2 linked regions of the Gemmatimonas sp. genome follow. The protein of the gene in region 1 binds, or shares a complex with, the protein of each later gene. Links are inferred from orthologs where the notes say so. Each region holds a gene or a part of one and is shown in the gene's direction. Other genes may lie near its edges.

Evidence for each region.
Region 2: the proteins of tsaD (region 1) and tsaE are in contact, whole or in part, in a crystal structure (PDB 6N9A), measured with the Thermotoga maritima proteins. The link is inferred for Gemmatimonas sp. from one-to-one orthologs. Residues at the interface, in WP_004082750.1 of Thermotoga maritima: Cys10, Asp11, Arg49, His50, Leu82, Gly84, Gly135, Gly136, Glu154, Thr155, Leu156, Asp157, Asp158, Ser159, Glu162, Asp165, Lys166, Arg169, Leu170, Tyr175, Lys213, Thr214, Leu217, Tyr218, Gln221, Arg222, Asn324; in WP_004082108.1 of Thermotoga maritima: Leu37, Gly38, Lys46, Lys57, Val59, Lys60, Ser61, Thr63, Phe64, Thr65, Leu66, Met67, Val69, Pro71, Tyr82, Arg83, Leu84, Asp86, Asp88, Phe89, Asp93, Ile128, Asp130, Glu131, Arg134.

Annotation. Positions count from the first base shown.
Region 1 is NZ_JANPLK010000051.1:125,690-136,200, forward strand. Bases 2,361-5,260 are described here. They hold tsaD (tRNA (adenosine(37)-N6)-threonylcarbamoyltransferase complex transferase subunit TsaD), read left to right. Parts: upstream 2,361-3,211; coding sequence 3,212-4,309; downstream 4,310-5,260. Other genes in these bases: rpe (ribulose-phosphate 3-epimerase), read left to right, coding at 2,361-2,567; RMP10_RS14095 (TlpA disulfide reductase family protein), read left to right, coding at 2,564-3,115; RMP10_RS14105 (prolipoprotein diacylglyceryl transferase), read left to right, coding at 4,362-5,189. Outside these bases: 16S rRNA (cytosine(967)-C(5))-methyltransferase RsmB, read left to right, coding at 1-1,342; RMP10_RS14085 (PASTA domain-containing protein), read left to right, coding at 1,342-1,905; more of rpe, read left to right, coding at 1,902-2,360; RMP10_RS14110 (FeoA family protein), read left to right, coding at 5,528-5,815; feoB (ferrous iron transport protein B), read left to right, coding at 5,873-8,074; RMP10_RS14120 (FeoB-associated Cys-rich membrane protein), read left to right, coding at 8,071-8,217; RMP10_RS14125 (hypothetical protein), read right to left, coding at 8,237-8,941; RMP10_RS14130 (HAD hydrolase-like protein), read right to left, coding at 8,941-9,633; RMP10_RS14135 (DMT family transporter), read right to left, coding at 9,630-10,511.
Region 2 is NZ_JANPLK010000043.1:124,061-134,671, reverse strand. What follows is about bases 671-3,670. They hold tsaE (tRNA (adenosine(37)-N6)-threonylcarbamoyltransferase complex ATPase subunit type 1 TsaE), read left to right. Parts: upstream 671-1,933; coding sequence 1,934-2,407; downstream 2,408-3,670. Other genes in these bases: RMP10_RS11775 (HD domain-containing phosphohydrolase), read left to right, coding at 2,487-3,670; uvrB (excinuclease ABC subunit UvrB), read left to right, coding at 671-1,944. Also shown: more of uvrB, read left to right, coding at 1-670; more of RMP10_RS11775, read left to right, coding at 3,671-3,968; tRNA (adenosine(37)-N6)-threonylcarbamoyltransferase complex dimerization subunit type 1 TsaB, read left to right, coding at 4,073-4,801; rimI (ribosomal protein S18-alanine N-acetyltransferase), read left to right, coding at 4,798-5,262; ssb (single-stranded DNA-binding protein), read left to right, coding at 5,351-5,857; RMP10_RS11755 (LysM domain-containing protein), read left to right, coding at 6,069-7,589; RMP10_RS11750 (NAD-dependent epimerase/dehydratase family protein), read left to right, coding at 7,781-8,752; RMP10_RS11745 (MotA/TolQ/ExbB proton channel family protein), read left to right, coding at 8,749-9,489; RMP10_RS11740 (biopolymer transporter ExbD), read left to right, coding at 9,492-9,905; RMP10_RS11735 (cell envelope integrity protein TolA), read left to right, coding at 9,902-10,611. UniProt on the Escherichia coli protein: Required for the formation of a threonylcarbamoyl group on adenosine at position 37 (t(6)A37) in tRNAs that read codons beginning with adenine.

The DNA of each region.
Region 1 (10,511 bases):
GATGGCCGTCGTGAAGAAGAAGCCACACAACATGCTTGGCATCACCGAGTCGCGTGCGTCAGCGGCCATGGTGCTGGCCGACCTGCGCAATGGCGCCATGCTCGATGCCGCCTTCGAACGCTACGTCGCTCCGCTCGATGCGCGCGATCGTCGCTGGGTGCAGGAGCTGCTCTGGGGCATGCTGCGCACGCGCAATCGCCTCGACGCGATTCTCGCCGAGCGCGTGCGCGGCGGTATCGCCAAAATCGATGTCGATGTGGCCGATCTGCTGCGGCTCGGCGCCTATCAGCTGCTCAGCATGGGCAGCGTGCCGGCCTATGCTGCCATCGGACAGACGGTCGAGCTCACCAAGCGTCGGCATGGCATCGGCGCCAGCAAACTGGTGAACGCCGTGCTGCGTCGCATCGATCGCGAACGCGAGACGATCGAGCCGCCAGTGCCGAACGAACCGCTGGAAGCGCTGGCGCAGCGCTATTCGCATCCGCGCTGGGTGATTTCGCGGTGGGTTGATCGCTGGGGCATGGAAGACACCGAGCGGCTGTTGGCGGTGAATAACGAGCCCTCGTCGATCACCGTGCGAGCGTACGGCGTGGATCGCGTGCAACTCGACGGCATGCTCACCGGTGCCGGCGTCACCACGCACGACGTGCCGCTCGTACCCGACTCTATCCGCCTCGGACCGGGGGTGGCGCTCACCGAGCTTGGCGCATTCAAGCAGGGCGCGTTCTTCGTGCAGGATCCGGCCGCCACGCTGGTGGCCACCTACGCCTTTGTGCCCGAAGGCGGCGTCGTGGTCGACCTCTGCGCGGCGCCGGGGGGCAAGGCGCTCGAGCTGTCACGTCGCGCGCGGCTGGTGTTCGCGGCCGACGCCAAGATGGCGCGCGTGGAACGCATGCTGACCGGCTTTGGCCGACTCGACGCCACAAACCTTGTCCCCATCGTGTGCGACGCCCGCCAGCCCGCCATCGGCGAGGCCGATGTGGTGGTGATCGATGTGCCGTGCACCGGCACCGGCACCTTCCGCCGGCACCCCGACGCGCGCTGGCGGCTGCGCATGTCCGACTTCGCCGTGTTGCCGGCGCTGCAGCGCGAAATTCTGCTCGCGGCCGCCGCGATGGTGAAGCCGGGCGGATTGCTGGTGTATAGCACCTGCTCGCTCGAACTCGAGGAGAACGACGACCAGATCGAGTCGTTTCTGGCGACGCACAAGGAGTTCACGTTGGAACCACCGCCGGCCGGCACGGTACCGGAGGAGGTGTTGGACAACGGACTCCTCCGCGTATTGCCGCAGCAGCACGGCACCGACGGCGCCTTTGCGGCGCGGTTGCGGAGAGCGCTGTAATGGCCTCGGCGAAGAAGCCCGGTACGCGTACAACGCGCGGACCGATGTCGAAGACAACGCGCACGTGGCTCATTCGAGGTGCCGTGGCGGCCCTCGCGGGTCTCATCCTCGGCGGTGCCGGCGGCGTGGTCACCGTGCGCACGCTCGAACCGGGACGCGCCAACGCGGTGGACTCGGTGCAGGCGGTGCTGGACAGCATCGCCCGCGGCACGATCCCCGAGCCCACGGCCGCGGAACGCGACGTGGAGTCGAAGCGTCAGGCTGACAGTGCGTCACAAGCCGCACAAACGGGCGACAGCGCCGTCAAGGAAGAGGTGCTGCTGCCAGTCCCAGATGTCGTCGGGCTCGAAGAAGGCCCGGCCCGCGACAAGCTGCTCGAAGCCGGGCTGCTCGTGGGCGATGTGCAGTTCCGTGCCAGCAGCAGTCCAGCCGGTATCGTGCTCGCCACGACGCCGCCCGGCGGCAGTTTGCTCGCATCGAGCGGCACCGTTTCACTCGTGATCAGCGATGGACGTTCCCCCGCTGACACGCTGTTCACCCCTCAGCGTCATCCCGCTCCATGACCGTTCGCATTGCCCCCTCCGTACTCAGCGCCGATTTCCGCAAACTTGGGCAGGAAATCGCCATGTGCGACGCCGGCGGTGCCGACTGGATTCACGTCGACGTGATGGACGGTCGCTTCGTGCCGAGCCTGTCGTTCGGCGTGAAGGTGATCGAAGCGGCGCGTCGTTCCAGCTCCAAGGTCATCGACGTGCATCTCATGGTCGTCGAGCCGGAGAACTATTTCGACGACTACGTGAAGGCGGGCGCCGATGTGCTCACCATTCACGCCGAAGCCGCCCCGCATCTTGACCGGCAGATTTCGCGTATCAAGTCGCTGGGGTGCAAGGCCGGCGTCGCACTCAATCCCGCCACACCGCTGTCGGTGATCGAGGAAGTCGCGCACATGGTGGACCTGGTGCTCATCATGAGCGTGAATCCGGGCTACGGCGGGCAGCAGTTCATCGAGTACTCTGTCGACAAGATCGCGCGCGCGCGCCTGTTGCTCGATCAGGCCAACAGCAACGCCGTGCTCGAAGTCGACGGCGGCATTTCGCGCGATACGATTCATCGCTGCTGGGAAGCGGGCGCCGACACATTCGTGGCCGGCAACGCAATCTTCGGCGCGGCGAATCCGCAGGCGGAAATTGAAGTACTGCGCAGTCTCTGTGTGGAGCAGGTATGACGGCCAAACAACAGTGGCTCGTGGTGCTCGGTATCGTGGCCGTGCTGGTGGGCGGCGCATTCACCGCCTCGCACTTTCTGAAGGACGAACTCACCAGCGTTTCGATCGGCTCCGACGCGCCGGGCTTTGCTGCGAAGACGCTCACGGCCACGCCGGCCATGAAGACGCTTACCGATTATCGCGGCGACGTCGTGCTGCTGAATATCTGGGCTACGTGGTGCATTCCGTGCCGCACCGAGATGCCCAGCATCGAAGCCGTGCATCAGGCGCTCGGACCCAAGGGACTGAAGGTCGTGGCCGTGAGCGTCGACAACGAAGGCGAGCAGCAGAAGATCCTCGATTTCGCGAAGGAGTTCAAACTGACCTTCGAGATGTTGCACGATCCGGACGGTTCGATCCAGAGCATTTACCGAACCACGGGCGTTCCCGAAACGTTCGTGATCGGTCGTGACGGTGTGATCCGCAGGAAGATGATCGGTGCGGAAGACTGGAACTCCGAAGGCAATCAGCGACTGCTCTCGTCGTTGCTGGCCGAACCCAAGCCGTAGTGAGTCAGGTCAGTCGCGTGGCGTGGCCGAACGTCGTGCGGGCGCTCTCCGCCATCGTACTCGCGGTGGCGCTGTGGCTGTACGTGCATGCCGTGCATGTCTGACATCGCGTCTGGTATCGCCTGTGATAGCGCGCCGCGCCGCGTGCTCGGCATCGAGACGTCGTGCGATGAGACGTCCGCGGCCGTGGTGTTCGGTACGCCAACCGACATGCGGCTCGAGTCGCTGGTGATTCTCTCGCAGGACGTGCATCGGCTGTTCGGCGGCGTGGTGCCGGAGATCGCGAGTCGTCAGCATCTCACCGGCATCGTGCCCGCCGTACGCACCGCGATGTCCGACGCCAACGTGTCGTTTGATGATCTCGACGCGATCGCGGTCACGCACGCGCCGGGACTCGTGGGAGCACTGCTGGTGGGCACGAGCTACGCCAAGGCATTGGGCTACACGCACAACACACCGGTCGTGCCGGTGCACCATCTCGAGGGGCATCTGTTCGCGACGCTGCTCGAACACCCCGAGGCCAAGCCGCCGTTCACGGCGTTGCTGGTGAGTGGCGGGCACACACTGCTGCTCGATGTGGAAGCCTGGGGCCGCTATCGTTTGCTCGGCCAGACGCGCGACGACGCCGCCGGTGAAGCATTCGACAAAGTCGCCAAGCTGCTCGGCCTGCCGTACCCGGGTGGTCGCCCGCTCGAAGAATTGGCGCGCACCGCCGATTCGCCCGTGCACAAGCATCCACATCGCTTCCCGCGACCGATGCTGCGCAAGTCGGCCGAGCCGGGCGACGACGATTACTACGACTGTTCGTTCAGCGGTCTGAAGACCGCGGCGATGTACGCCGTGCGTGACGCCGAGAAAGCGGGTGTACTCGACGAGCAACGCGCCAGCATCGCGCGCGGCTTTCAGGATGCGCTGATCGAAACACTCGCCGAAAAGGTGGCGCGCGCCGCGCGTCGCTATCGTCGCACCCGGGTGGTGCTGGGCGGCGGTGTGGCGTGCAACCAGGCGCTGCAGGAGGCGATCCGCGAGCGGGTCGCACCGCGCGGCACCGTGTTCGCGCCCATGCCACGACTGGCCACTGACAACGCCGCCATGATCGCCGCCGCTGGGCTGTTCCGGTTCGAGGCCGGCGAGCGGGCCGATTCCACGATGACCGCACAAGCATCGCTGCCAATTCCCGGTATCTTTTCGTAAGCCGGTAGGTATCCGCACTCCCTACCCCCTACTCCCTACCCCTTACTCCTCTGTGCATCCCATCATCCACCACCCCACGGTCTTCAAGTTCGGCTTTCTCGAACTGACCGGATTCGGACTCGCCGTCCTTATGGCGTTCGTGATCGCGCAGATCGTCTGCCAGCGCGAGTTCTGGCGCCGTGGACAGAATGCGGAAGCGGAGGCGATGCCGGACATTGTGCTGGCGGCACTGATCGGCACGCTCATCGGAGCGAAGACGTACTACGTGGTGCTCACCGGCGACCCGTCGGCCTTCTTCAGCCGCGGCGGCTTCGTGTTCTGGGGCGGCTTTATCGGTGCCGTCGGTCTGTGCTACGCGACGATCAAGTACAAGAAGCTGAGCTTCCTGAAGATCGCCGACGTCTGCGGGATCGGCATCGCCGCCGGCTACGCCGTGGGTCGCACTGGCTGCTGGGCGGTGGGGGATGACTACGGTCGCCCGTTCAACGGCTTCTTCGCCACGCAGTTTCCCGAGGGCGCCCCGCCAAGCACCGCGGCCGTGATGTCGCAACAGTTCGGCGTCCAGTTCCCCGCCGGCACGAACATGTCGGATGTGATCGCGGTGTATCCCACGCAGCTGTATGAGACGATCATGGGCTTCGTGATGTTCGCGATCCTGTGGCGCTTCCGGAAGCACGCAAATCTGCCGGGCTGGCTGTTCGGCCTGTACTGTATTGTGGCCGGCATCGAGCGGTTTATCGTCGAGTTCTTCCGTGCGAAGGATGACCGGTTGGTGATGGGATTCTCGACGGCGCAGATCATCGGCATTGCGATTCTGACGATCGGCGTGGCGTTGATGGCGGCGAGGACGAAGCGGAGTGGCCCGCTGGCGACGGCTTGACTTTTAGCTCATGGCTCATGGCCCATCGCCCCACGGCCTTTTAGCCCATGGCTCATGGCCCATCGCCCATGGCGCAAAGCCCATCGCCTTTTAGCCCATGGCTCGTGGCCAATGGCCTTTTAGGGCTGTGGGCTGTGGGCTGTGGGCTGTGGGCTGTGGGCTGTGGGCTGTGGGCTGTGGGCTGTGGGCTGTGGGCTGTGGGCTGTGGGCAATGGGCAATGTGCTTTGGGCCATGAGCCGTGGGCGTAAAAGCCGACTCGGGTGCTCCCCATTGCGGACGGTGGCGGGTGATGTGTATACTCCAACACACGCTTTGAGAACCATTCTCATCTAATGCCGTGGCCCAGATTCAGCTCCCTACCCTGCAGTCGCAAAACACCTCCGCCGCACGGACAACGTGCGCGCTGAACGCGTGTCCGGCAGGGACTCGGGTCACCGTCGTGGACATCGAATGCTCAGGTGACGAGGCCTGCCGCCTTCGCGCGCTGGGCTTTTGTGAAGGCACCAGCGTCAACGTCATCGACGCGCGCGATGCCATGCTCCTCGAGGTGCGGGGTACCCGCCTCGCGCTCGGTTCGGCGCTCACGGCCGGCATCACCGTTCAGCTCGTCAACGCGCGCTCGTAGCGCGACTGGCGAGGCGCCCGACACGCGGCCGGTGCGCCGCGTCTGCGTCAGGATCCGGTGAGTACTCTGCAGAGCCCCCTGTCGCCCGACGATTCGGCGATTGTCCCCCCACATGCCGGCGGCAGCGCGCTCAGCGAAGCCGGCCGTGAGTCGATGCGGGTTGCCATCATCGGCAATCCCAATACCGGCAAGACCACGCTCTTCAACGCCCTCACCGGGCTACGTCAGCGCGTCGGAAATTTTGCCGGCGTCACCGTCGAGCGGGTCGAAGGCGGGTTCAAGGGCCCTGACGGCCGCCGTGTGACCGTACTGGACCTTCCGGGCAGTTATTCCTTGTCGGCGGGCTCACCCGATGAGCAGGTGGCTCTGGAGGTCCTGCTCGGTCGCGATGCCGACCGCTGGCGTCCCGATGTCGTGCTCGTGGTCGCCGACGCGTCGCACCTCGAGCGCAATCTTTTCCTGGCCAGCCAGGTCATCGAGCTCGGCGTGCCGGTCGTGATTGCGCTGAACCAGTTTGATGTGGCCGAGTCGGAGGGACTGCGGATCGACATACCGGAGCTCATCCATCAGCTCGGTGTGCCGATCGTGCCCACCGTGGCCAAGCGCGGTGAAGGGCTCGAACCGCTCAAGAAGGCGCTCGTCATCGCCGCGGGACTGCCGGCTCCCACGCGACAGTTCTCGCTCCCCGAGCCGGCCCAGGACGCGCTCGCCCCGCTCGAGGCCTGTCTCGTGTCCGACGGGCTCTCGGCCGTTGCCGCGCGCATGGAAGCGCTACGACTGTTGGGCATGCAGCGGGTCGGTCCGCATCTCGATCGCGTGCCGGGCCTCGCGGAAGCCATCACGGCCGCCTCGGACGAACTGCGCAGCGTTGGGTTCGTGCCCACTCGCCTGGAATCGGAAGTGCGCTACGCCTGGATTGCGCAGGTTATCGAGCGCACCGTAACGCGGTCACGGCCGGCCGGCTACAACGTGAGCGACCGCATCGACCGGTTTGCCCTCCACCGCGTCTGGGGACCGCTCATCTTCCTCGTGCTCATGATGATCGTTTTTCAGGCGGTCTTTTCGTGGGCCACGCCACTAATGGACGGCATCGAAGCGATCATCGCCGCCGCCGGCGGCGCGGTGGGCAACACGCTGCCCGAGGGCGACCTGCGTTCGCTCATCGTGGACGGCGTGTTTGCCGGTGTCGGCTCGGTGCTGGTGTTCTTGCCGCAGATCGCGATTCTGTTCACGTTCATCGGCCTGCTCGAACACTCGGGCTACATGGCCCGCGCCGCGTTCCTGATGGATCGCATCATGCGCCGCGTGGGCCTGCACGGGAAAAGCTTCATCCCGATGCTGTCGGGGTACGCCTGCGCCGTGCCCGGCATCATGGCCACACGCACCATCGAAGATCCGAAAGATCGCTTGGCCACGATCATGGTCGTGCCCCTCATGAGCTGTTCAGCCCGACTGCCGGTGTACACGCTGCTCATCGGCGCCTTCGTGCCGGCGACGTCGATTTTCCCGGGGCTCACGCTGCAGGGCGCGACGATGCTGTTCATGTATCTGCTCGGCACCGTGGTCGCCCTCGCCGTGGCCGCGATCTTCAAGCGCACGCTGCTCAAGGGTCCCGTGCGCCCCATGATTCTCGAGCTGCCGCCATATCGTTTTCCAAGTCTCAAGTCATTGGGCGTGTCGGTCGTGCAACGCTGCCAGCTGTTCCTGCAGCGCGCGGGTACCGTGATTCTGGCGCTCTCAATCGTACTCTGGGCGATGGCCACCTATCCGAAGGCCACCGTGGATTCGTCGCTGCCCGCAGAAACACAGCAGGAGCAACAGCTCGAGCATTCGGTGCTGGGCCGCATCGGTCACGGCATTGAACCGTTGGTGCGCCCTCTGGGGTATGACTGGAAAATCGGCGTCTCGATTGCCGCCAGCTTCGCCGCCCGCGAAGTGTTCGTTTCCACCATGGGCACGATCTACGGCGTCGGCACGGAGAGCGAGCAGGCACTCACCGAGCGACTGCAATCAGAGCGCAATGCCGTCACCGGCGAGCGCGCCTACACACCGCTGATTGCGGTTGGTCTCATGGTGTTCTACGTGTTCGCGCTCATGTGTATCAGCACGATCGCGGTCACGGTGCGTGAAGCCGGCGGCGGTCGCATCGGTTGGCAGTGGGCCGGCCTGCAGTTCGCGTACATGCTCGCGTTGGCGTGGGGCTCCGCGTGGCTCGTCTACGTGGGCGGAACGGCACTGGGTCTCGGAGGCTCGCGATGATGCCCGAACTGAACACGCAGCTGATCGTCGTCGCGCTGATCGTGGCCGGCGCGCTGTTCTTCGTGGGGCGACGCGCGTGGCGCTCGCTGGCTGCGGCGCGCAAACCAAAGAGCGGCTGCGGATCCGACTGCGGCTGCGGATAACGTCGCGCGGCAAGACGCGTTAGCGAAGTTCGGCGGCGATGCCGGTCCAGGCGTCATCGGCCGCCGCGAACACACCACGCACCGTCTCCACCCATCGCCGCCAGTCGGCGATGCGCGTGTCGAGCGCGCCACCGCGCAGCGCATCACCCGCCAGTCCCATGATCTCGATGGCGGAAAACACGGGCGCTGCTTCCTCTTCGAGGGCCGCTTCCACGGCGCGCTGCTCGGCTGGATCACCGGGGGCTTTTGACGCCGCGATCTCGGCGATGGCCCGTTCAATCTCCGTGGTGAGCGTGCGGGCATCGAGCAGCATCACCTGACGCGCTGGATCGCTCACGCCTTCCACCGAGCGGCGCGCGGCCAGGAACGGCGCGAACCAGCGATCATGCGCGGCGACTGGCGTGCCGCGCGACGAACCGAGCGACTTGAGTCCGCGCGTGAGCTCGGGCATCGCACAGGCGCGATCGAGCAGCTGTAACCCGAGCGGCCGGAGCTGATCATCGCCGCTGAGCTCCAGCACGTCGTTGCTGACGAGATACACGGTGAGTGACGACGCGCCGCCGGCGATGCCCTCGATGCCACTCAGCGACAGTCGCCACGGCGAGGCATCCAGCCAAGCCAGCACGAGCGTCTCCTGATCGAGCGTGACACTGGCCGACGCGTCGATCTCGCGACCACGCACGATGCCGACGACGCGCGCCTGCGCCGTGATGACCGAGGTCATCAGGCGAGGATCGCGGACACGACGGCGTCGGTGTCGGCGAGGTTGGTGAACACGGCCGCAGGAGTGTGCGCGGCCAGATCATCTGTGCTGTATCGACCAGTCGCCACACCGATTGCGCGCACGCCGAGCGAGCGTCCGCAGTGAATATCCGCGGGCGTGTCACCGATGATCACCATGCGGTCACCGGCGATGTCGAGACCGAGCAGGTCGAGGGCGCGACGCTGCGCGACCGCGGGCAGTTGCGGACGCTCTTCATGATCGCATCCGAAGGCATTCACCCGGAACTGGTCGAAGTCGACCTGCACCGCGTTCAGCTTGGCACGGGCTCCACGCTCGATGTTGCCCGTGAGCAAGCCCAGGGTGACATCGCTCGTGCCGCGCAGCGCCTCGAGCAGCGGTAAAATCCCTTCACACAACCGGGCCGGCGTAGCGCCTTCCCGCGTGAGTTCGCTGTTAAGTCCGTGCACGTACTCGTTGAGCAGGTCGTCGAGCCGGCTGGAGATCGTGGCGTCGGTGAAGCCGGCCTCGCGCATCTGTTCGCGCGCGATCTGCCGGTCGGTCTTGCCGTCGTAGCGATAGCTGGTATCACCGGTCGTGCCGAACACGCGCAACAAGGCGTTCTCCATGGCTCGGCGGCCAGCGCCGTCGGACCAGAGCAGCGTGCCATCGATATCGAACAAAACGAGCTTCACGAGGTCTGGACTGAGGATGAAACGGAAGCGGCGCGTTCCGCGAGCGGTCTCGCGTGTGCCGTGCGCGACAGCAGCAGTCCCGCCATGATGAGCGCGGCACCGAGTATCTGCCACACGGTGGGCTGCTCGCCCAGCATAAGCCAGGCAAAGGCAATCGCGACGATAGGCTGGAGGTTGCCGTACATGGCGGTGCGCGTGGCGCCGAGCACGCGTACCCCGCGATAGAACAGCAGATACGCCACGACCAGCGCCCCGATGCCGGCATACGTCACCGCGCCCCACTCCACCAGCGACACAGCACCCCAATCGAGCTTGATGAGATCGGGCAGCGCGATGGACACCAGCACAAGTGCGCCGCTGGCCATGGTGATCGCCGACAAGTGCAGTGGGTGCGCGGTCTTGGTGTACGGCTGCAACAGCACGCTGAATGTCGCCCAGGCGATGCTGCCGAGCGCGATCAGTCCCGCGCCCAGCATGACGTCCCGACCGCCTTCAAAGCCCTGCGCGCTACCCACGACGCACGCGACGCCCAGCAGCTGCAACCCGATGCCGCTCCATCCGCGAAGGGGCAGATGTTCACGTCCCAGCATGCGCGAAATGATGGCGATCCACGCCGGTCCGGCCGCGACCACCAATGCCGCCACGCCAGCGCGTGTGCGCGACATGCCAAAAATGAAGAACAGCTGGTATAGCCCGTTCCCGATCAGGCCAAGCAGCGCTAGCGTGATGATGTCCCGGCGCGACGGCAGCTTGTCGCGCACGCACGCGGCAATCGCGAACAGCACGATCGCCGCCATCGAGACCCGCAGCCCGTTGAACGTGAGCGGCGAGAGCGTGCGGAGTCCGGCCTTCACCACGCTGTAGTTGACGCCCCAGAT
Region 2 (10,611 bases), on another replicon or contig:
ATCGCGCAATGGGGGAGGCCGACGCTCGTCCTGTCGCATAACAAGACGCTGGCGGCGCAGCTGTACGGAGAGCTCAAGTCGTTCTTCCCCACGAACGCAGTCGAGTACTTCATCTCGTACTACGACTACTATCAGCCGGAGGCGTACGTCCCCTCGAGCGATACGTTCATCGAGAAGGATGCGAGCATCAACGAGGATATCGATCGACTCCGCCTGCGGGCCACATCCTCGTTGATGGAACGCGATGACGTCGTCATCGTGTCGACGGTGTCGGCCATCTACGGCCTCGGCGATCCGGTGTCGTATCGCGAGCGCATGGTGGCGCTGTCCCGTGGACAGCAGATCGCGCGCGACGACATTCTGCGGGCACTGGTCGGCATTCAGTATCTGCGAAACGATGTCGCGTTCGATCGCGGGACGTTTCGCGTGCGTGGCGACACGGTGGAGATCTATCCGGCGTACGAGGAGCAGGCAGTGCGCCTCGAGCTGTGGGGTGATGAGATCGAGCGCATCTCCAAGATCGACCCGCTCACCGGCGAAACGATTTCGACGCTCGAGCGGATGGCGATCTACCCGGCCAAACACTTCATCACGAACCGACCCACGATCGAGCGGGCGAGTATCGCCATTCGCGAGGAGCTCGCCGAGCGCTTGGCCGAGCTACGCACGCAGGGCAAGTTGCTGGAAGCGCAGCGGCTCGATCAGCGCACGAACTTCGATCTCGAAATGCTGGCGGAAATCGGTACCTGCGCCGGCATCGAGAACTACTCGAGGCACATCAGCGGGCGCGCGGCCGGCGAACGACCAGCCTGCCTGCTCGATTACTTCCCCGACGACTACCTCGTTGTGGTCGACGAGTCGCACGTGTCGCTGCCACAGATTCGCGGGATGTACAACGGCGATCGCGCGCGCAAGCTCACGTTGGTTGACTACGGATTTCGGCTACCCAGTGCGCTCGACAATCGACCGCTGGTCTTCGACGAGTTCATCCAGCTGGTACCGCGGCTCGTGAATGTCTCGGCGACGCCTGGGGAATTAGAGCTGCAACTCTCGGAAGGCGTGGTCGTCGAGCAAGTCATCCGCCCCACGGGCCTCCTGGACCCAGTCCTGGAAATTCGTCCGGTGAAGGGGCAGGTGGACGATCTGCTTCACGAGATTCGCATTCGCGAGCGCAAGGGCGAGCGGGTGCTGGTCACCACGCTCACGAAGCGGATGTCGGAAGATCTTACCGATTATCTGCAGCAGGTGGGTGTTCGGGTGCGATACATGCACTCCGATATCGACGCCATCGAGCGCATGGAAATCGTGCGTGGGTTGCGCCTCGGTGAATTCGATGTGTTGATTGGCATCAACCTGCTCCGCGAAGGGCTCGACATGCCCGAGGTATCGCTGGTGGCGATTCTTGACGCCGACCAGGAAGGCTTCCTGCGCAGCGATCGGTCGTTGATCCAGACGATCGGACGCGCGGCACGCCATTTGAACGGTATGGCGATCCTGTATGCCGACCGCATCACCGGGTCGATGCAGCGTGCCATCGACGAAACCGATCGCCGTCGGACGATTCAGCGTGAGCACAACGAGAAGAACGGGATCACCCCGCACGGCGTCCTGAAGAGCATCGATGATGTCCGGTTGATTACGCGGGTCGCCGATGCGCGCGCGCCGCACGAGGAGGCCACTCCGACCACCAAGCGATTGGGTGCCGAGAGCGCACCGCGGTCGCGTGAGGATTTGCAGACGCTCGTGGGGGAGCTGGAAGTCGCCATGCGCGAAGCGGCGATCGCCCTCGATTTCGAGGCAGCAGCTCGACTGCGCGACCAGCTCTTCGAAGTCCGCACCGCGCTCGGAGAGAAGCCGGAACAGGCGCGCGGCAACACGGCCGCTCCCAAGCGCCCCCCCGGTAGCGCACCGATGCGGCGCGCCGGAGGCAAGCGTGGCCGCTGACTCGCTCGGGTACTTGCTGGGGCGAGGCGCTCCGCGGGCCCCGGATCGGGATTCGCTGGAGGCGTGGGGGCGGGCACTCGGGGCGGTACTTCCGCGTCCGGTCGTAATCACGCTCGAGGGTGACCTCGGAGCGGGAAAGACCACACTGGTGCGGGCGATTTGCGTCGGGATCGGCGTCTCCGCCATCGAGGCGGTGACGAGTCCGACATTCTCGATCATCCAGCAGTATGACGCGCCTCGAGGCCCGGTGATCCACGCCGATCTGTATCGCTTGCGGTCGGACGCGGAACTGGAGATGCTGGGGTGGGATGAGGTGGTCGAGAGCGCGCCGGTCCTGCTGGTGGAGTGGCCTGATCGCGCCGTGAATACGTTGCCGCGTGACAGGATTCACGTGGTGCTCGGTCATGATCCGGAAAACGCGAATCGACGGTTACTCCGCATTCACGCGCCGACGATGCGCTGAATCTGCCGGTATGTCGGGATCGGGGTCGCGCCGGTGACCGTCCGGCGGACGTCGTCGTCATGGAATGGTGGAGCACCGCATGTCGGTCGGTGTCTCCCGCATCCCTCGCATCATCGCCATGCCCGTCGCCGGCCTACGCGTCTCGTACATTCGTCTGGCCGAAGTGATCTCGGCGTTGACATATGCGCTCGATCTCACCGAGGGACAGCGACCAGGTCACACGCTCCGGACGGCGCTGATCGCGATGCGGCTCGGTCGGGAGTTGCATCTTGATGACGAGACGATGGGAGCGCTGTACTACGCGGCGCTCTTGAAGGATTCCGGGTGTTCCAGCAACGCCGCACGCATGTCGGCGCTGTTCGGCAGCGACGATCAGGACGTGAAGCGCGACATGCGTCTGGTCGATTGGCACGATCGCTGGAGGCTCGCGATGCGTACCGCGAAGAACTGCGGCGTCGGTCGGAATCCGCTCGCCCGCGTGTCGCACTTCTTGCGTATCGCGCGCACGCCGTCGATGACGCGTGAAATCATCCAAACGCGATGCGAACGCGGCGCGCAGATCGCGCTCGTACTCGGATTCCCGGGGGCCACGAGCGAGGCGATCGCCCATGTCGACGAGCACTGGTGTGGCCTTGGTCATCCGGTCGGACTGGCGGGTGACGAGATCCCGTTGCTGTCGCGCATCTTGTTGATTGCGCAGACGCTCGAGGCGTATTGGAGTGAGAACGGTATCGATGCCGCGATCGACATGACTCGTCAGCGGCGAGGCCGTTGGTTCGATCCGCGACTCGTCGATCTCGTCGCTCCGTGGAAGCGCGATCGTACCTGGTGGGCTGTGCTCGCCGATAGCGCGAACCTCGAACAGGCGGTACTGACGCTCGAGCCGGGTGGTATTCCACTGCACGCCACCGACGAACGGCTCGACAGCATCGCGTATGCCTTTGCCGCGGTGATCGACGCCAAGACGCCGTACACCGCTCGGCATTCAACGAACGTCGCGCGCTATGCGGTGGGAATCGCCATGTCGATGGGGGCCGACGCCGACATGTGCCGTGATACCCTCCGTGCCGGCCTGTTGCACGATATCGGCAAACTAGGCGTCTCGAATCGAATTCTCGACAAGCCGGCCAAGCTCACCGACGAAGAGTTCGGGGAGATCCGGAAGCATCCGCGATGGACATGGGAGATCCTCGAGCGCGTCAGCGCGTTCAACGGATTCGCCCAAGAGGCCGCGCAGCATCACGAGCGACTCGACGGCAAGGGGTACCCCTGGAAGCTGGATGCCTCGCAGCTCGGACTGCTGTCGCGTGTACTGGCGGTGGCCGACGTGTATGAGGCGCTCACGGCCGATCGCCCGTATCGCGCCGGGTTGGAGGTGCCGGTCGTACTCGACATCATGCGTCGAGATCGGGGTACCGCCTTCGATAGCCAGGTGTTCGACGCAGCGGCGGCGCTGGCCGAACGCGGCACCTTCGCGGTGCTTGCTGAGGGACGTGAGGACCCGTTCCCCCAACTCCGTCAGGAGCCCGCCAAGTTTACCCGGATTGCCAGCGTGGCGTAGCGATCAGTCCCGGGGGGAACGCTGGCCGCGACGGCGCGTACTCGGCGCCGACTTGACGCGACGGAGGGCTGGGGATCGTTCGGTGGGCGCGCTAGACTCTGTGTATGTCCGCACGCGTGTTCCCTCAAGAGTCATTGGCGTTCCCGTCTGCACGGTTGCTCGTGCTCGAGTCCTCGACGACTGCCGGCTCGGTGGCGCTCATCGCCGATGGAGCGCTTGTCGCGATGCACCCCGTCGCCATGGGTGCCGGGCGTGAGGATCAGCTCTTCCCGGCGGTTCAGGCGCTTCTGAAAGCGGCCGACATGCAACCGCAGCATCTCACGGGCGTCGTCTGCGGAGAAGGCCCGGGAAGCTTCACGTCGTTGCGCATCGCGGCGTCGCTGGCGAAGGGGCTGGCCCACGGAGCGTCGCTGTCGCTGTTCGCCGTGTCATCGCTGCTCCTCGCGGCGGCGGACGCAAGCGACGCGCTGCCGGCCGGCCCCGCGGTGGTACATGGAGATGCTCTGCGAGGCGAGCGTTACGTCCTCGACGTCAGGTTTGACGAAAATCGCCGTGTGCAGGCGCAGTCTGCGCTCCAGCGCATGACACTGGAACAGCTCGACATGCACGTGGCAGGACGTCCTCGCCTAGCCGTGCTCTCGTCGCCCGTGGCGGAGCTCGAGACTCAGGTCGTAACACCGTGGTCAGCGCACCTGTTGCGGGTGGTACCGCACGCGTGGACCCGTGTCGTACCGTTGGAGAGCTGGGAGCCACAGTATGGGCGCCTGGCGGAAGCGCAGGTGAAATGGGAAGCGTCGCACGGTGCGACATTGCCCTCCCTCGGCGTTTCATGACTACGCCACTTCTCGCGATCCGGCCCACCAAGGCCGATGATGTGCCGGCGATGGCGTCGATCGAAGCGCTCGCGTTCAGCGACCCCTGGCCGTCACGGTCGTTTCACGAGCTCTTGGTGCATCCCTTTTCGCGAATGATGACCGCCGTCGATGCGTCGGGTGGAGTCGTTGGATATTGCATCATGCTGCAGGCCGCCGACGAGGCGGAGATCGCCAATATTGCGACGGCCCCTGGGATGCGCCGACGGGGGGTCGGGGCCCGGCTGCTGGACGATGCGATCGCGGCGGGGACTGACGCCGGGGTCGCCGCCATGTTCCTTGAGGTGCGCGAGTCAAACGCAGCCGCTCGCGCGCTCTATTCGTCCCGTGGATTTGCGGCCGTCGGGCGCCGCCGAGGGTACTACCGACACCCCGTCGAGGACGCCCTTGTGCTGCGTCGCGACGCCATGGCGTCCGAATAGCCCCGCGTGCGGCTTTCGGGTTTGGTTTGGTCAGAGGACCCTCCTAGCTTATCCGACACCCATTACCATCGTACTTCGAGGAGGCACCATGAGTCGCAGCCTGAACAAGGCCATTTTGATTGGCAACGTCGGGTCCGATCCCGAAATCCGCACAGTCGGCACTGGAACGCGCGTCGCGCAGTTCTCGCTTGCCACGAGCCGCAACTGGACGGACCAGAGTGGCGCGAAGCAGGAAAAGACGGAGTGGCATCGCTGCGTCGTCTGGAACAGCGCACGCGGCTCGGGTCTGGCCGACGTGGTGGAGAAGTACGTGAAGAAGGGCGAGAAGATCTACGTCGAAGGCGAGATCGAGTACCGTCAGTGGCAGGACAAGGACGGACAGACCCGGTATACCACCGAGATCAAGGTCAAGGAACTGATGCTCCTCGGCGGTCGCGCCGGCGGTGGCGGCGGCGACGAGATGGACAGCGCGCCGCGTCGCACGGCGGCCCCGGCAGCGCGTCCGAAAACGGCGGCTGCGCCGTCAGCGGGCAAGGAAGAGTTCGGAGATTTTCCGGGCGCGCTGGAAGACGAAGACGACGATCTGCCCTTCTAAATCGCCGCAGGATTCATGGTGCCCGCCGTCAGGAACTCCTGACGGCGGCAAATGTGATGATGCCGACCATTGCCGTGATGCCCCCGCCGTTACGCGCGTCCGTCGCAGGCGTCTCCGGTGTGGGCACCTCGCATGCAGTTATGCAAGCGAGTCGAGGGCCCTCCAGCGCCCCGGGCGGGGGCGCGAAGTCTTTCCACTGTGAGGCTCGCTAATGCGCGCTGCAAACCAGCCGCAGTCGTCTACGGCCATCGAATCCCACCGGGCGTTGCAGCCGGTGTATCGCATTTTCGTGGCACTGCTGTCGACGCTCGCTCTCTTGCTCGTCTGGCGTCCTACCGTCGTGCACGGTCAGGAAGCAGAGGGTCGTATCGTGTCGGCTTCCGATTCGACGCTCGATCAGATCAAGGATTCTGCCACGACGACGCACGTGGTGCGGGCCGGCGAAACCCTCTGGGGAATTGCCGCGCGGTTCTACGGCGATGGCCATCAGTGGCCCGCGCTCGCGAAGCGCAATCGGATCTCGACGACCGGGCCGGCTCCGCTTCAGGTTGGCATGCGGCTCAGCGTTCCAGCGTCGCCCACCGTTCGTGGCGCGAAGGCGGCCGCGATGGCGGCGGCACCGGCAGATTCCACGGTGCCAAGTGTTGCCCTAGCCAAGGCGGGTGAGGGCACGTTGCCGCCTCCGCCCCCGGCTCGCCCGTCGGGCTCGCTGTCGGCGCAGACCGCCGGTAAGCGCAATGCCGCGGCCGGAGCTGGCGCCGCCAAGGGTCGGGCCCCCGCTGCCGCCGCCAAGTCGGCGGCCGTGGCGGCGATCGACACCGTTACGAAGGCGTCCGTCGAAGCGGATACATCGCGGGTGAATTTTCAGCCGCAGCATTCGAGCGAGCTGATGATGTCGCGGAAGGGAACGCGCATTGGTCTGGTCGATCTCGAGACGCAGGAAGCGTCGCGCAAGAGCAGTGAAGTGGAGACGGTTTTTCACCGCGATCTCCCCGACGCTGCGGAAGCGGAACGCCGGACGCGCGCTGTGCTTCGTCCCAACACCCCCGCGCCCCGGCAGGCCGAGTTCGACGCGGCACCGTTCGTCGTGCTGCAGTCGGAGCTAGCCAAGTCCGGTTCGATCTTGAAGCGAGTGGGCTCGCCTGCGACTGCGGAAAGCGGATACCCGCAGCGGGCAATCATGACGGACCAGATCGAGGTGCGTCCACCGGCTGGTGTCGCCTACACCGTGGGTCAGCGGCTCGTGGCGGTCACGACACCGGCTGCCGCCGACAAGCAGTCGATGATCGCTATTCCGGCGGGCATCATCGAGATCGTGCGGGTCGAGGCCGGCAAACCGGTGCTGGCCGTGCTCAAGCGGCAGTCCGGTCGGGTTGAACAGGGGCAGCGGCTCCTGCCGTCGACCGGCTCGTCCGCTCCGTGGCTGTCTGTGCAGAAGCTCGCCGAGCCCGATGTGAAGACCAGCGTACGGTGGATCGATCCGCACGAGCTGCAGCCCACGCTGCAGAGCTTCCTGATGCTTGTCGCCGGTACGACGCAGGGCGTGAAGGCCGGCGACGAATTCGGGCTGTATCGCAGCGGCACCAAGGAGCAGCCGTCGCAAGAGTCCCTGGTGGCGACGGTGCGCGTGGTACGCAGCGAGTCGGGTGGCAGTTCGGCGGTGATCATGCGCCAGTATCAGTCGGATATCGGCGTTGGTCTCGCCGCCCGCCGAGTGGCCAAGGCGCCCTGACGCGTGGCCTGAGGTGACCGCGCGCGACGTGATCGGCGTCGCATCGCTCCCAACTCGATTCTGTACTCGCACGCGCCGAGGCCCCCGTGGGCGTCGGCGCGTGTGTACATTGGGACATTGTGCGTCTCAGACAACCCCTTGGCGAGACGCGACGACAGCGGATTTCCCCATCGGATGAGGAAACGAACGGCATGGCAAAGACGGTCGTGGTGACGGGTGGTGCAGGCTTTATCGGATCCCATGTCGCGGACAGGTTTCTGGCCGAGGGCTGGGAGGTCACCATCCTCGACGACTTGTCGAGCGGACGTGAGGAGAACATCCCGTCGGCGGCGCGCTTTGTGCGCGGCGACATCACCACGCCCGAAGCGGCCGCGCTGATCCGCGATGGCAAGTTCGACGTGATGTGTCATTTGGCCGCGCAGATCGATGTGCGCCGCAGTGTGCTCGATCCCGTCTACGATGCCACGCGCAACATTCTCGGCACGCTGAACTTGATGGAAGCCGTCCGTGCGGGCGGCCATCCCACTCGCACCATTCTGTCGTCGACGGGCGGCGCGTTGTACGGCGATTTCGATCCGCCGCCGAGCGCCGAATCGAACAGCAAGGATCCCGAAGCGCCGTACGGCATCGCGAAGTTGTCGATCGAGTACTACCTCGCGTACTACGGGCGCGTGCATGGACTCGACAACGTCGCGCTACGATACGGCAACGTGTACGGTCCGCGTCAGGATCCGCATGGTGAAGCGGGCGTGGTGGCGATCTTCTGCAACCGCCTACTTGATGGTCGCGCGTTGACGGTATTCGGCGACGGCGAGCAGACGCGTGACTACGTCTACGCCGGTGACGTCGCCGGAGCAAACTTCGCAGCGGCGACCGTCGATCTTCCGCCGCGTGGCCGTCTCGATGCTCGCGCCTTCAATATCGGGACGTCAATCGAGACGTCGGTGAATACGCTGGCGGAAACGTTGCGTACCGTCTCGTCGGCGCATTCGCCGATCGACTACGCGCCAGCGCGAGCCGGTGAGCTCGCCCGCTCCGCACTGAACACCGCGAAGGCACAGGCCGTGCTGGGTTGGACGCCCAAGGTCACGTTGCGCGAAGGACTTGAGAACACCTATCGGTTCTTCGCCGATCGTCGTGCGCGCCTGGAGCAGCAGGCGTGACGGCGGTGGTCGGACTGTTCGCCGCACTGCAGCTGGCGAGCGAGAAGGACGCGTTGCCGTCATCGATGCTGGGCATGCTGATCAACAGCGATCCCGTTACAAAGAGCGTGTTGGCACTGTTGGTGGTGCTGTCGCTGATTTCATGGGCGATCATGTTCTCGAAGTGGCGCGGATTCAAGACGGCCGAGACCAACGGCCGGGCGTTTGTGGCCGACTTCGAGCGCGCGCGCGGCATGGACGACGCGATGCTGTGCGCGCAGCGGGCCAAGCCCAGTGCGTTCACGGCGGTTTTCGCGCGAGCGGTGTCGTTCCTGAACGACACCAAGCCGGCACTCGGCGCGACCAATGATCGCACGGCGCGGTTGTCCGGCTCACAGGTGGAAGCGTTGCGGCTCGTGCTCGACGCCGAAGGGTCGAAGGCGCGTGAAGATCTCGGGCAGTACATCCCGTGGTTGGCGACGGTCGGCAGCGTGAGTCCGCTGATTGGCCTCTTCGGCACCGTCCTCGGCGTGATCGAAGCGTTCGTCGGCATCGGCCAGAAAGGTTCGGGCAACATTCAAGCGGTGGCGCCAGGTATTGGTACTGCGCTGATGGCGACCGCAGCGGCACTCGCGGTCGCGATTCCGGCGGCGTTCGCGTACAACGTGTTTGCGTCACGCCTCAATCGCTTCGACGACGCGCTTGAAGGTTTCGGCTCGGAACTGATCGCGCTGATGGTGCGCGAAGGGCGGATCTGAGGATGCGCCGCGGCCGCCGTCGGGAGCGCGCTGGCGTGAACGCTGAGATCAACGTGGTGTCGCTGATCGACGTGATGATGCTGCTGATGATCATCTTCATGATCACTGCACCGATCATGCAAGGCGGCGTGGATATCGCGCTGCCGACGGCGGATGTCGCGCCGCTGGAACCGAAAAACGGACTCGTGATCACGGTCGATCGGCGTGGGCAGATCTTCATCGACGAGACCAAGCTCTCGTTCGACGAGTTCGCGGGAAGCATCAAGGCGTTGTCGGACAAGAAGGGCGGCGGTGGCGTGTATCTGCGTGCCGACGAGGCCGTACCGTACGGGACCGTGGTGCGCATCGTCGCCGCGATGAAGGCCAAGGGCATCACGGATGTCGGGCTCGTCGCTGAACCGGACGGCGATCGGTGAGCCTGTCGCGCACGGCGACTGGGCCGACGACGCTCGGCCGCGGCATCGCGTTCTCCGCGGTGGTGCACCTCGCACTCGTGGCGGCGGCCATCTGGTGGGGCACGCGTGCCGAGGCGCCGCGTCCGCCGGTGTACCGCGTAGAGTTAGTGGGTGCACCGCCTGGACCGCGACAAGCCGGTGTGGTGACTCCCGCCGCGCAGCCGTCGGCGCAGGCCCCGGATATCGCTGGCGCCGAGCGTGTGCCGGAAGAGAAGGTGATCCCGAAGCCCTCGACCGCCAAGAAGGTTTTGCCGTCGCCCAAGGCGACGCCCTCGACATCGCGCACCAAGACGGCGGGTTCGAAGACCGCATCGCCGACCGCGTCGAAAGCCACTGCGGCGCCTAAGGCTGGTGCTGGCGCGCAGGGCGGCAAAGGGGCGGATGTCGCGAACCTGAGCATTCGCGGGATCGACTTTCCGTATCCCGGGTATCTGCAGAATATCGTCCGGCAAATCACGTTGAACTGGACGCCGCGCCGTGTGTCCGCATCGCTCGTGTCGGAGGTGAAATTCACGATCCGTCGCGACGGCTCGGTGATGGCCATCGAAGTCGTGAAGGGATCGGGTGATCGTATCTACGATCTCGATGCGATGGGTGCGGTTGAAGCGGTTGGTTCCACGCGCGGATTCGGCCCGCTTCCTCAGGGATGGACGGACGACGTGCTGAT